2 regions of the Enterococcus mundtii genome follow, and region 1 is predicted to be linked to the other one. Evidence: a T-box and tRNA genes for the amino acid it is inferred to sense, from the RefSeq annotation. Region 1 holds a T-box; the other holds one or more tRNA genes.
The links. A T-box is a leader RNA that pairs with one kind of tRNA and senses whether it is charged. The one in region 1 lies ahead of tyrS (tyrosine--tRNA ligase), so its partner is inferred to be a tRNA-Tyr.

Region 1 (5,837 bases):
AAGCCAAATTTTGGTGGCAAGAATCCTTCACGTGCTACTTGGATGATCGTTTTAGAAGGTCCAGTTACCCAAGCAGACAATTGTAATAACACACCAATAAAGACCATAAAGCTGAAGATATTACCGATGATCGTTGGCAATCCTAAAATATCACAATAGATCAATACTGGTTGTGTGATGTTTGCCAATTCCATTCTTCCTTCTGGTACGACATTTGCAACAAACAAGGCATTGATGACATTCAATAAAACTAGTCCGATCAATGCAATAAAGACCCCTTTAGTATAGTTCTTCGTTGCATCTTTCAAACGAGGCATATACACTGAGCTCATTTCGATTCCCACAAAAATAAATGTGATCCCTGCCAAATATTTCAATGAATCACTGTGTTGTAGATCAGGCAATGCTTTCGACCATGAAAAATCCCCCAAATAGCCGTTTGAAACAAGTCCCACTTTGAAAAACGCTAATATCCCCAAAACAAACATGATCACCACAGGAATATAAACACCCAACCAAACACCAATATTCCCACCAACTTTCGCCATGTCAAACTTCAAGTTGAGCAAGGTGATGATCCAGTAAATGACCAAGATACACCCTAAAACGAAGTAGTGATTGTTGCCAAGAGCGGCGTTCCCAAACGTATTCCCTAACAATGGACCTAAGGTAGAAGCGACCATGACCATTCCTGGGAACATTTGCACCCAAAGCAACCATGCAACGACAAATCCCCATTTACTACCTAGAGCTGTTTTGACCCAAAGTTGCGGGCCTCCTTCTTGCGGCAGCATCGTTGATAATTCACCAGAAATCATTGAAATGGGTCCAGCAAAAAACAAGACGGCAAAAATCGTGTAAAAAATCAATGTCCAACCAACAGCTGACAATGTTGGGATACTACGAACAGTGGCACATAGCGCCATGGTCAAACCAATGAATGTCCCTAGCCCCATTTTACTTACTTGAGCTTTACTCAATTTTGACACTCTCCTTATTAAGAAATAAATAGGCGTGTCTTTGAAACTTTTCATTAACAGCAAATAAAAGCAAACGTATGGTCAACTTGTGCTTTGAGTATTTTTTGCTTGGATCATCAAGCTTCAAAGGCACTCCAACATGAAAGATTTGATAAGAGAAAGGAGGCTCATTCTTTATTCGTTTCGAACGAGAAATGAGCGCTCATTCTACTTGCTTTCTCTTCACTCATCATAATATTTACGTTTATTTTGTTTCGTTTGCCACTAACTGATCTGCATAGATTTTTTCTAATTTACTTTGAAGCGCTGCTTTGATTTTTTCTGCATATTCTTCAAAATGTTCTGCTTTATTCATATACGGCGTCATGACACTGGCACGTAAGACTGTGACTTTTCCAGCACGTTCCCATTCTTCCTCTGTAAATCCTAATTGTTTTACAAATTGAAGTGGGCTATTGCCATAATCTGGAATTGCAAAGTCTGTATGAGATGTCAAGAATTCATTGCCATAGATGCTTCCTTTGACATAAGAAGAATAGTCATACACATCATGGTTCAACTGATTCATCGCTACCAGATCGTCATTCCCTTTTTCTTTGAATACATAATCAACCATATTGAAATCTGGATAAGTCAATGGATGAACTTCGATTTCTTTATCGCCCACTTTGAAGGTTAAATTGTTCAAGAAGTGGAAGAAACGATGTGCGCCTTCAATCGATGCTCCCATCAATTTACCATAACCAGTCACATTAAGCGGTAGTACGTGATGCGCTGCCCAAACACTTGCGGCAGTTGCTCCGGCTTTTGATCCTTCCAAAATATAGGCACCAAGCAATGCTGGGATATCTGCTCCTTTTTCAAATACATAGGTTGCAAAGTAAGAGATCACATCACGCATACGAATGTCTTGGATCACGATACCTCCAGCAGAGTAAGGAACATAGCCCATTTTATGTGGATCAATCGTCACTGATTCTGCTTCTTCAATTGCTTGATATGCACGGTGTACTTCTTCTAAAAGATAATCTTTATTTTCTGTGAAGACATGATGTTTTGCGTGTACTTCTTTTAATTGATCAAATGGGATGAATTCATTGTTCTCATCAAGGAAGATCGCACGTCCGTAACCACCATAAGCTGCATCTACGTGTAGGTAGAAATAAATGCCTTCTTTTTCTAGCTTGCGACGTAATTCAACGATTTTATCGATTTCATCGATTGCCCCTTCTTCAGTAGAACCAACGACACCAACGACACCTAAAACCGGTGTTTGTTCAGCAGCCAATTCACGAATGATTGTTTCAAGTTCCTTGATGTCCATGCGGTAGTTGTGATCCACAGGCACTGGAATCACTTGATCTAGTCCGACACCAATGATGTCTGCTGCTTTCAACCATGAATAGTGTTTTGTTTGTGGGACTAACCATTTACCTAATTGTTGAAGATGTTTTCCACTGCGTGCAGAATGTGCTTTGATCTCATCGATTTTTTCTGGCACTTGATCTAACAGATCAATGATTTCCCGAGTTGAAAGATTCATCAATTCCCAATCTGTTTGACCTGAAACCAATTCAGGTGCCACTTCTTTCATTGCAAGTGGCAATGATTTGATGTTGCGCGCATACCAAAGACCTTCTAAATTTGCTAATGAGCCATCTGCAACGATATGGCCCCAGCCATTTTTGTACCCCATCAATGTAGCAAATTCCATTCCGACTTCTTCTTCCATTTGACTTGTTGCTGGAGAAGATTCATATGCGACGTTATTTCCATTCCATAGCATCGCAAAATTATAGGCTAATAATGATGGCATCAATGTTTCAGAGTTCATATGACCCCAATAACGACCTGCATTATGCCATGGGACAGAGTGTGTACGCATCCGCGTAGAGATTTCAGCTAACACGTCTTTTGTTTTATTGATCGTGTGCGCGAAGCTTTCACTGCTTTTTTCTTCCGGCGTAATGATCGGCATATCTTGTGGCATATAATTTTGACGCCATCCTAAGTGCTCGTCCACTAATTCATTTAACAAAGCTTTATAGATTTGGCCATTCTCTGCTTTGTCTCCAATGAATAGTGCATTCAAATTTAAATCATTTACCTTTGATTCCATTTAGAAACCCTCCTAAAATAATTTTTTAAATTTTGTCGAGGCTTAGATTACACCTGTTTTTTATTTCTGTAAATATCACTTTTCCTATTTTTCTCATTTCATTTTAATGCTTTTAATTGTTTGAATTGTTGGTACAATTGATAAAAATTAAAAAAAGGAGGGAATTTACAAATGTAAATTCTCTCCTCATGATTGTATTAACGACAACCGGCGTAACTATTAGGATAAGTTTCAAAAATTGGAATTTTGTAATGGAATAGACCTTTTACAAGGTAAAAAATTACTAAATTCTAATCAACTACTTTGGCCAAAAAGTAGCGTTTTTTCCCTTTTCTGATCACTACGAATTTACCATCAAATTCTGTAGCTGGATCAATGACAAAATTTAAATCGGTTACGCGATCACCGTTAATACTTATAGCTCCGTTCGACACATCTTCACGCGCTTGACGTTTTGATGGCTCGATTTTTGTGGAAACAAGTAGTTCCACGATATTTTCAGGGGTACTTGAAATCTCTACATTCGGCATGTTTCCAAAGCCTTGTTCGATTTCTGACGCATTTAGTTCTTTGATATTTCCAGAGAACAATGCAGCTGTGATTTTTTGCGCTTCTTGTAAGTCTTCTTCGCTGTGGACAAAACGTGTCACTTCTTCTGCCAAACGGCGTTGTGCTTCACGTTTTTCAGGTTCTGTCTCCACTTTTTTCGCTAATTCATTGATTTCTTCTTGTGATAAGAAAGTAAAGAATTTCAAGTATTTCACAACATCCCGATCATCTTGATTCAACCAGAATTGGTAGAATTCGTAAGGGGATGTTTTTTCAGGGTCTAGCCAGATTGCACCACCGGCAGTTTTTCCGAACTTTGTTCCATCTGCTTTTAGCATTAATGGGATCGTCAACCCAAAGGCTTCCGCTTCTGGTCCTTCCAATTTACGGATCAGATCTAAACCAGCAGTGATGTTTCCCCATTGGTCAGCTCCACCGATCTGTAATTGCACATCGTATGTTCTGTGTAAGTGCAAGAAGTCGATCGATTGCAAGATTTGGTAAGTAAATTCGGTAAATGAAATTCCGACTTCCAAACGACTTGCCACGATATCTTTCGCTAACATCGTATTGATGTTGAAGTTTTTTCCGTAGTCTCTTAAAAATTCTAATAAAGAAATATTTGATAACCAGTCATAGTTGTTCACAAATGTAATATTGGCATCTTTCCCAAAAAGTTTGCGCATTTGGTTCGATAATGCATCCACATTATGTTGGACTTGTTCCATCGTTTGTAAAACACGTTCGCTTGTCCGTCCACTTGGATCACCGATCGTTCCAGTTCCTCCACCAATCAGGATGTATGGATGATGCCCTGCTAATTGGAATCTTTTCATCATCATGAACGGGATCAAATGCCCAATATGCATCGAATCTCCTGTTGGATCGACACCACAGTAAAGCGAGATACTCTTTTCTTCAACAAGCTCGCGAAGTCTTTCTTCGTTGGTTTGTTGGTTAATGGCATCACGCCAAGTTAATTCATCAATAATATTCATAACATTTCCCTCCATATCTTTTTTTATGAAAGCAGGTCCCTGCCAGCATGTCATTTATTACCGGGCAGACAACAAAAAAATCCCTTGACAATCAAGTCAAGGGACGAAAATTCGCGGTACCACCCAAATTATATGTTTGTTTTCCAAACATATCTCTCTAACATTTAACGCTGTCGCGTGGCTTCATGCCATAGACTCCTAAAATGTAATTCGCGCTAAAGCATGTACTAGTTCACAGCAACCACTAGCTTTCTGAAACATTGGCTTTATCCACTACTTCGTTTTATTCATCGTCTAATTCCTTATTCATCTATCTCCTATCTTAGAACGCACTGTTTTTTTTGTCAACAAAAAAATTTTTCTTGATCATTCGAACGACAAAAAATAACATCGTTTTTTAATCTTGAACTAAGCGGAAATCGATTGAATTGAAGAAGCCTTTATTGATTCCATTGCTCAATCTGTTGAAAAATGTTCTTCTTATTGCACGCACCATTTTTTCTTTAATTACATAATTGTCGTTACGTTAATAACTCAAACAGCCTCTCATGCCCGCATCACAAATTCAATTGGCGTAGAAGTCCCTCCGATCATCAAGTCAGCCAATGTACAAGACACTCCAGGCATCTATCAAGCAACGATCGGCACGACCATCATGTCTTCAGTAGAAAAAGAGATCACAGTCACTATCGTCGATAAACTTGAAGACTGTCCGACTTATGGTATTTATCAATTAACTGCTGAGGATGCAACGGTTCCGGTGGGGCAAGTAGATGAAGCAGCTACCCTTCAAGCAACAAATGCGCAAGCGCTGACTTCTGGCGGCTCTCCAGTAGATGTTGTGATCAAGAAATCAAATGTAGTGAATGATACCCCTGGTACGTATCAAATCGTTTTAGGGATCAAAGAAGAACCAAAGATCCGTAAGACAGTCCAAGTCACAGTTACTAATGACGCAGGGAACGAGCAAGAAAATCTTTACTTTGTCGACGCATCGGATGCTACTGTCTCGATCGACCAATTGGACGAACAAACGTTGATCATCATGACTGATGCCAAGGCAACTGATATTTTAGGACATTCCTTGCCTGTAGAAATCAAACACTCCACAATCAAGTTTGAGCCAGGAAATTACACTGTTACATTCGGTCTCAAAGGAGACTCAAGTTTATTTACTAAAACTGTCAATCT
Region 2 (5,837 bases), 1.5 Mb from region 1:
TGCTTCATATCCTTGGTGTAAAGCTTCTTTTATTTGATCTTCTGAAAACCCATAGTCAGAAAATGTTTGGTGTAACGTCTTTGCCACTGATGCTTCGTTCGCTAGATTCAAAAACGGCTGACGGTAATCGATCCGTCCTTCCCGAATCGCATCAACATTGTTTTTAATGACATCTGGATAACTTTGAACGATGGGACAATTAAAATGATTGTCCGCTTGGTTATTCTCTTTCTGCTCAAAGATCACGCCAGGATAAAAAATGCAGGAAACACCAGCATCGATCAGTGACTGGATATGGCCATGCACCAGCTTCGCTGGATAACAGACGGTATCACTTGAAATCGTGTCGATCCCTTGTTCGTAGATTTCCTTACTCGATCGAGGGGATAAGACTACTCGAAAACCTAAAGAACGAAAGAAAGTCTGCCAAAGTGGAAAGTTTTCATACATATTCAATACTCTTGGAATCCCGATTTCACCGTTGACAGCTTCTGTTTTTCGTAATGGGCGGTAACGGAATAATTGCCGAGATTTTTCAGCCACTAAATTGATTTTCTTATCGGCTTTTTTGATTTTGATCTGCGCCCCACGTTCACAACGATTACCAGAAATCAGTTTCCGACCATCAGAAAATAAAGTGACCGTCAACAGGCAATTGTTCTCACACAACCCACAGTGCGTCAGTTCTTTTTCTGTCGTCAGCTGAGACAATTCTTCGAAGGAGAGTAGTTCACTTATTTCCCCTTTTTGATATTCTTCCAGAGCAATCAAAGAAGCGCCATATGCACCCATCAATCCTGAGATAGAAGGACGAACAACTTCTCTTCCACTGATTTTTTCAAATGCTCGCAAGACTGCATCGTTGTAAAAGGTTCCACCTTGACACACGATCTTATTGCCTAGATCTTCTGGTTTTCTGATTTTGATTACTTTGTAGATCGCATTTTTGATCACAGAATAAGATAAACCAGCCGAGATGTCTCCAACAGAAGCACCTTCTTTTTGGACTTGCTTGACCTTTGAATTCATGAAGACCGTACACCTGGAACCTAAGTCCACAGGGTTCTTGGCTGAAATAGCAGCAACCGCAAAATCTTGGATTCCATAACCTAATGACTTAGCAAATGTTTCGATAAATGAACCACAACCTGAAGAACAGGCTTCGTTCAATTGAATCGAGGACAATGCACCGTCCTTGATCGTCATTGCCTTCATGTCTTGTCCGCCAATATCTAAAATAAAATCGACACCTGGTTGAAAAAAATTTGCTGCTTTATAATGCGCCATCGTTTCGACTTCGCCAATATCGATTTTCAACGCACTCTTGATCAACGCTTCACCATAGCCAGTCACTACCGCTTTACCGATAAAGCAGTCTTTGGGCATTTGCTGATACATATTTTTCAATACGTTGATGGTTGTTTCTAAAGGCTGTCCTTCATTGTTTCCATAAAATGAGAATAATAGCTCTCCTGATTGATTGATCAAGGTGACTTTCGTCGTCGTTGAACCAGCATCAATACCTAGAAAAGCCACCCCCTGATGGGTAGCTAGAGCGCATTCTTGCACCTTCGCTTTTTCGTGTCGGCTGCGAAAATCAGCTAACTCTTGATCGTTCTGAAAAAGTGGCGCTAAAGAACGAGAATGATGAAGCAACTCTTGTTCTTGGCTTTCCAATTTCTGGATTAATTCACCGAGTGTCTTTTCCTTTGAAGCTTTTGCGTGATAAGCTGCCCCTAATGCCACGAATAGTTGCGGATTTTCTGGAAAAACCACTTCTTCTGTCGATAAGCCAAGGGTTTCAATAAAGCGTTGGCGCAATTCGGACATAAAGTAAAGTGGGCCACCTAAAAAGGCGACCTTTCCTTTGATCTTTCTTCCTGCTGCTAAACCAGCGATCGTTTGATTGACGACGGCTTGAAAAATACTAGCAGCAATATCGGCTTTCGCCGCTCCTTCGTTGATCAGTGGTTGTACATCCGTTTTAGCGAATACACCACAGCGAGAGGCAATTGGATAAAGCTGTTGATACGCTTTGGCTAGTTCATTCAACCCATTTGCATCGGTTTTCAATAGTGCTGCCATCTGATCAATAAATGCGCCTGTCCCTCCCGCGCAGCTACCGTTCATTCGTTGTTCTAAAGAAGAACCAAAAAAGGTGATTTTGGCATCTTCTCCTCCTAATTCAATCGCTACATCTGTTTCGGGAATCCTTTCTTCGATCGTTTTTGTACATGCAATCACTTCTTGGATAAAAGGCAATTGTAGATGTTCCGCTAATCCCATCCCGCCAGAACCAGTGATTGCAAAAGCAATCGCCTGATCTTGTAAAGTTGTTTTGGCTTCTTCTAATATGTTGATGGTTGCTTTTCTGATATCTGCATAATGTCGTTCGTATTTAGCAAAAAGAGTTTCGCCATGGTTATCAAGAATCACTAATTTGACTGTCGTTGAACCTACATCGATACCTCCGTACATTTTCATCGTCTCGCCACCTTCTTAAAAAGACGCTTTGTTGAACATTGAACAAAGCGTCTGTTATACTACATATATCTATTCTAAAACGATTTAGAGCGATTGCAATAAGCAATAATTGTCAGTTTGTGAGATAAACAACAATCGTGAGCGATTTGTCGACCAAAAGTAAGGAGATTTTTATGATGAAGAAAAACGATCTTCGAGTGAAACGTACCAACAAAATGATTATTGAAGCGTTCTTACGTTTACTAGAAACAAAAAGTATGGAGCGAATCACGATCCAAGAAATCGCCGATGAAGCAATGATCAATCGTGCGACTTTTTATGCACATTTCAAAGACAAACAAGATCTTTATGAGCATTTATTCCATATCGCTATCCAGACATTTACCTCGATCTTAGATTTGGAACCCTTGATGGAAGGTAATAAATTGAAGCTGAAACGGGTCAACCGTGCCTTAACTCAAATTTACCAATTGGTTGCTGAGAACAAAGCTATATTTATTACGACTTTGGACGGCACTTCGATCGAATTTTTCAGGAAAAAATTGAAAATTTTCTTATCTGAAAAATACGCAACTATTTTTGATCGTCTAAAAATCACAGAGAACGAACTAGAAGTACCTATCGATTTTATCACAGAATACATAACTGCCATTTTTACCGGTACTTTACATTGGTGGGTCACCAGCGATACCGAGATGACACCAAAGCAATTAGCTACTTTAGTCATCAAATTAGTGGGAAATGGTCACTTGACCGTCTTAGGGATCGAGATTGAAAAATAACAAAAGCTCTGAAGAACACAAGATTATGTGAACTTCAGAGCTTTTGTTATTCTTAACGATTTTTAGACAACCATTTTTTAGTATGATTCGTTGGACGTTTCGCTTTGATTTGGACAAATTTTTCTGATTTTTTCGGTACATGGATCTCTACATTGTACTTCTCCGATTTGATCATATCGTAAATTTTTTCTGCTGTTTCATCTACTTTTTGTTTCCACTTCATTTGTGCCGCCTCCTTTTTTTCTTCTTATATCTACTCTAGCCTATAATAGCAAAATCAGCAAGAAACAAGGTGTTTTACACAAAAAAAAGAGTGATCTTCAACTGATCACTCTAGGAACTGGGGTAGCTGGATTCGAACCAACGCATGAGGGAGTCAAAGTCCCTTGCCTTACCGCTTGGCTATACCCCAATGAAATGGAGGAGAGTGGATTCGAACCACTGAACCCTAAGGAACGGATTTACAGTCCGTCGCGTTTAGCCACTTCGCTACTCCTCCGAAAGGTTTGTATCAACCTGACTTAGTTATAATACCTAATTTTCCAAGTGATTGCAACCCTTTATTGAAAATTTTTTTGATATTTTTTTATTCGTGTAAATTCCAATGACGAATCACTGTTTCTATCGCATTTTCAAGACTTTTTTCTTTGCCAAAGTCTTCTTCTCCCAAGAAAATCTCAAATTCTTTTGGTCCATACGCTAAAATTTCACCGATCATTTTTTTACCAATAAATAACTGCGTTACATCATATGTGTTCCCTTTGATCGTTTTTTTGATCTCTTCGGTACGCACTTCAATATCTTTATTCTTTTTTGACATTATTTCCCACCTCCTCAATAGTTTATCACATTTAACGGCAGAAAACATTCACTGTGTGTCTTCTATTTGATAATTTATTTTCCTGCTTCTTGTTGCGCTAGATAATTTGCGGCTGCCCCTATCAGGTTCGCATCATTGCGATACTCACACAAGGTGATCAATGGATCAAAATCATTCAACCCAAAATGACTCGTCAATTTTTTCATCCGTTGATTGATTTCTGTCAGTAATCCCTCTTTTGCAGAAATTCCACCACCCAATACGATCACTTCTGGATCAAATGAAAATTGAATACTAAATAACCCTTTTGTTAAATAATCATAAAAAGATTCAACTTCTTCTTGTGCGAGAGGATCGCCATTTTCTGCTAATTCAAAGACTTCTTTTCCACTAAAGGTATTTTTATCTAATCCTTTGCGTTCACAGTATCGCCACGCCATTTGGACTGCCGTTCCTAATGTACTGAATGTATGCTCCCCATTAAGAAACATCAAGCCAAATTCTCCGCCATAAAGATGAGCGCCTTTATTCAATTCACCATTAGTGAACATCGCACCACCCACGCCTGTACCAATCACTACAAAAGCAACATTTTGATAGCCACGAGCAGCACCTTCATAAAACTCAGCCATTCCCGCGCAATTCGCATCATTTTCCATAGCGACTGGCAGACCAAACAATTCCTCTAATTCAGTATAAATATCAAACCCATGGATATAAGGAATCGCGCTGATGCCTTCAATCACTTGTCGTTGGCTATTCACAACACCTGGTGCACTAAAGGCAACCCCATTGATTGCTACTTCTTGTGATAATTGTTGGAATACCGATGATAATTGCGCTTTCATTTCTATCCATGTAGCTGGTGTTGTGAACTGACCTTTATGTGTTAGTGTTTCTAGTTCCCAATAACCATATTTGACAGCTGAACCGCCAAAATCGAATGCTAAAATCCCCATAATTATTTGTTCCTCCTCAATAGTTTTTCAACAATATTTTTATTATAAAACGCTTTCGTTCCATCCTATAATTCTTTGGCTAAGGTTACTTGATCTCTAAGAAGTATCCCCTCTTCATAGATTGGTTCTGCGTAATTATTGATAAAGTAATCCTTTTCTCTCGATACTTCTTTAAAGCCTTTTTTCTGATAAAGATGTAACGCTGGATTCGTAATACTTCCTGTACGGATCAATATTTTTGTTGGTTGTTTGCATTCTTTGCTCAACTCTTCAAGTGCATGATCAATCAGCTTGCCACCGATTCCTCTTCCTTGATGTGCAGCAGCAACAGAAACATTCATGATCTCACATTCCGTTTCTCTGATTACATAAACAAGCACACCGATCACTTCATCATGCTCTTTCCAGATAAACCCATCGCCATTGGTCACATAAGCGATCACTTTGTCTTTATCAGGATCGGCTTCTAATAATAACGCCCATGGTAAGTCACTTTTGTTCAATTGTTGAAACATCGCTTTCTCCTATCTGATAAAAATCAATGACTCTATTTTTTGTATTTTTTATAGTCTGGCATCGATTGATCTTCTTTATTACGCGTCAAACGAAAGTGACGAGGCACATAATCGATACCGCCTTTCACAAATGGATGGCAACGAAAGATGCGTGCTGTTCCCATTAGGGTTCCTTTGAGCGCACCATGTACTTGGATGGCTTGGATCATGTAATTGGAACAAGTTGGATAATACCGACAACTTGGTGGGAACGCAGGTGAAATAAATCGCTGGTATC

Region 2: it encodes a tRNA-Tyr, which carries the amino acid that the T-box ahead of tyrS (tyrosine--tRNA ligase) is inferred to sense. The anticodon was not compared.

The regions. Positions count from the first base shown of each region.
Region 1 covers NZ_CP018061.1:166,374-172,210, reverse strand. Annotated here, with positions in the region: gene tyrP (tyrosine-tyramine antiporter) at 1-980, opposite strand, end outside; gene tdc (tyrosine decarboxylase) at 1,225-3,099, opposite strand; gene tyrS (tyrosine--tRNA ligase) at 3,390-4,646, opposite strand; T-box leader at 4,743-4,946, opposite strand; gene EM4838_RS00830 (hypothetical protein) at 5,302-5,837, shown strand, end outside.
Region 2 covers NZ_CP018061.1:2,065,740-2,071,576, forward strand. Annotated here, with positions in the region: gene EM4838_RS09720 (2-hydroxyacyl-CoA dehydratase) at 1-2,484, opposite strand, end outside; gene EM4838_RS09725 (TetR/AcrR family transcriptional regulator) at 2,658-3,266, shown strand; gene EM4838_RS16610 (hypothetical protein) at 3,319-3,489, opposite strand; tRNA gene EM4838_RS09730 (tRNA-Gln) at 3,607-3,678, opposite strand; tRNA gene EM4838_RS09735 (tRNA-Tyr) at 3,685-3,765, opposite strand; gene EM4838_RS09740 (DUF2969 domain-containing protein) at 3,853-4,086, opposite strand; gene EM4838_RS09745 (ROK family protein) at 4,161-5,045, opposite strand; gene EM4838_RS09750 (GNAT family N-acetyltransferase) at 5,111-5,560, opposite strand; gene yidD (membrane protein insertion efficiency factor YidD) at 5,593-5,837, opposite strand, start outside.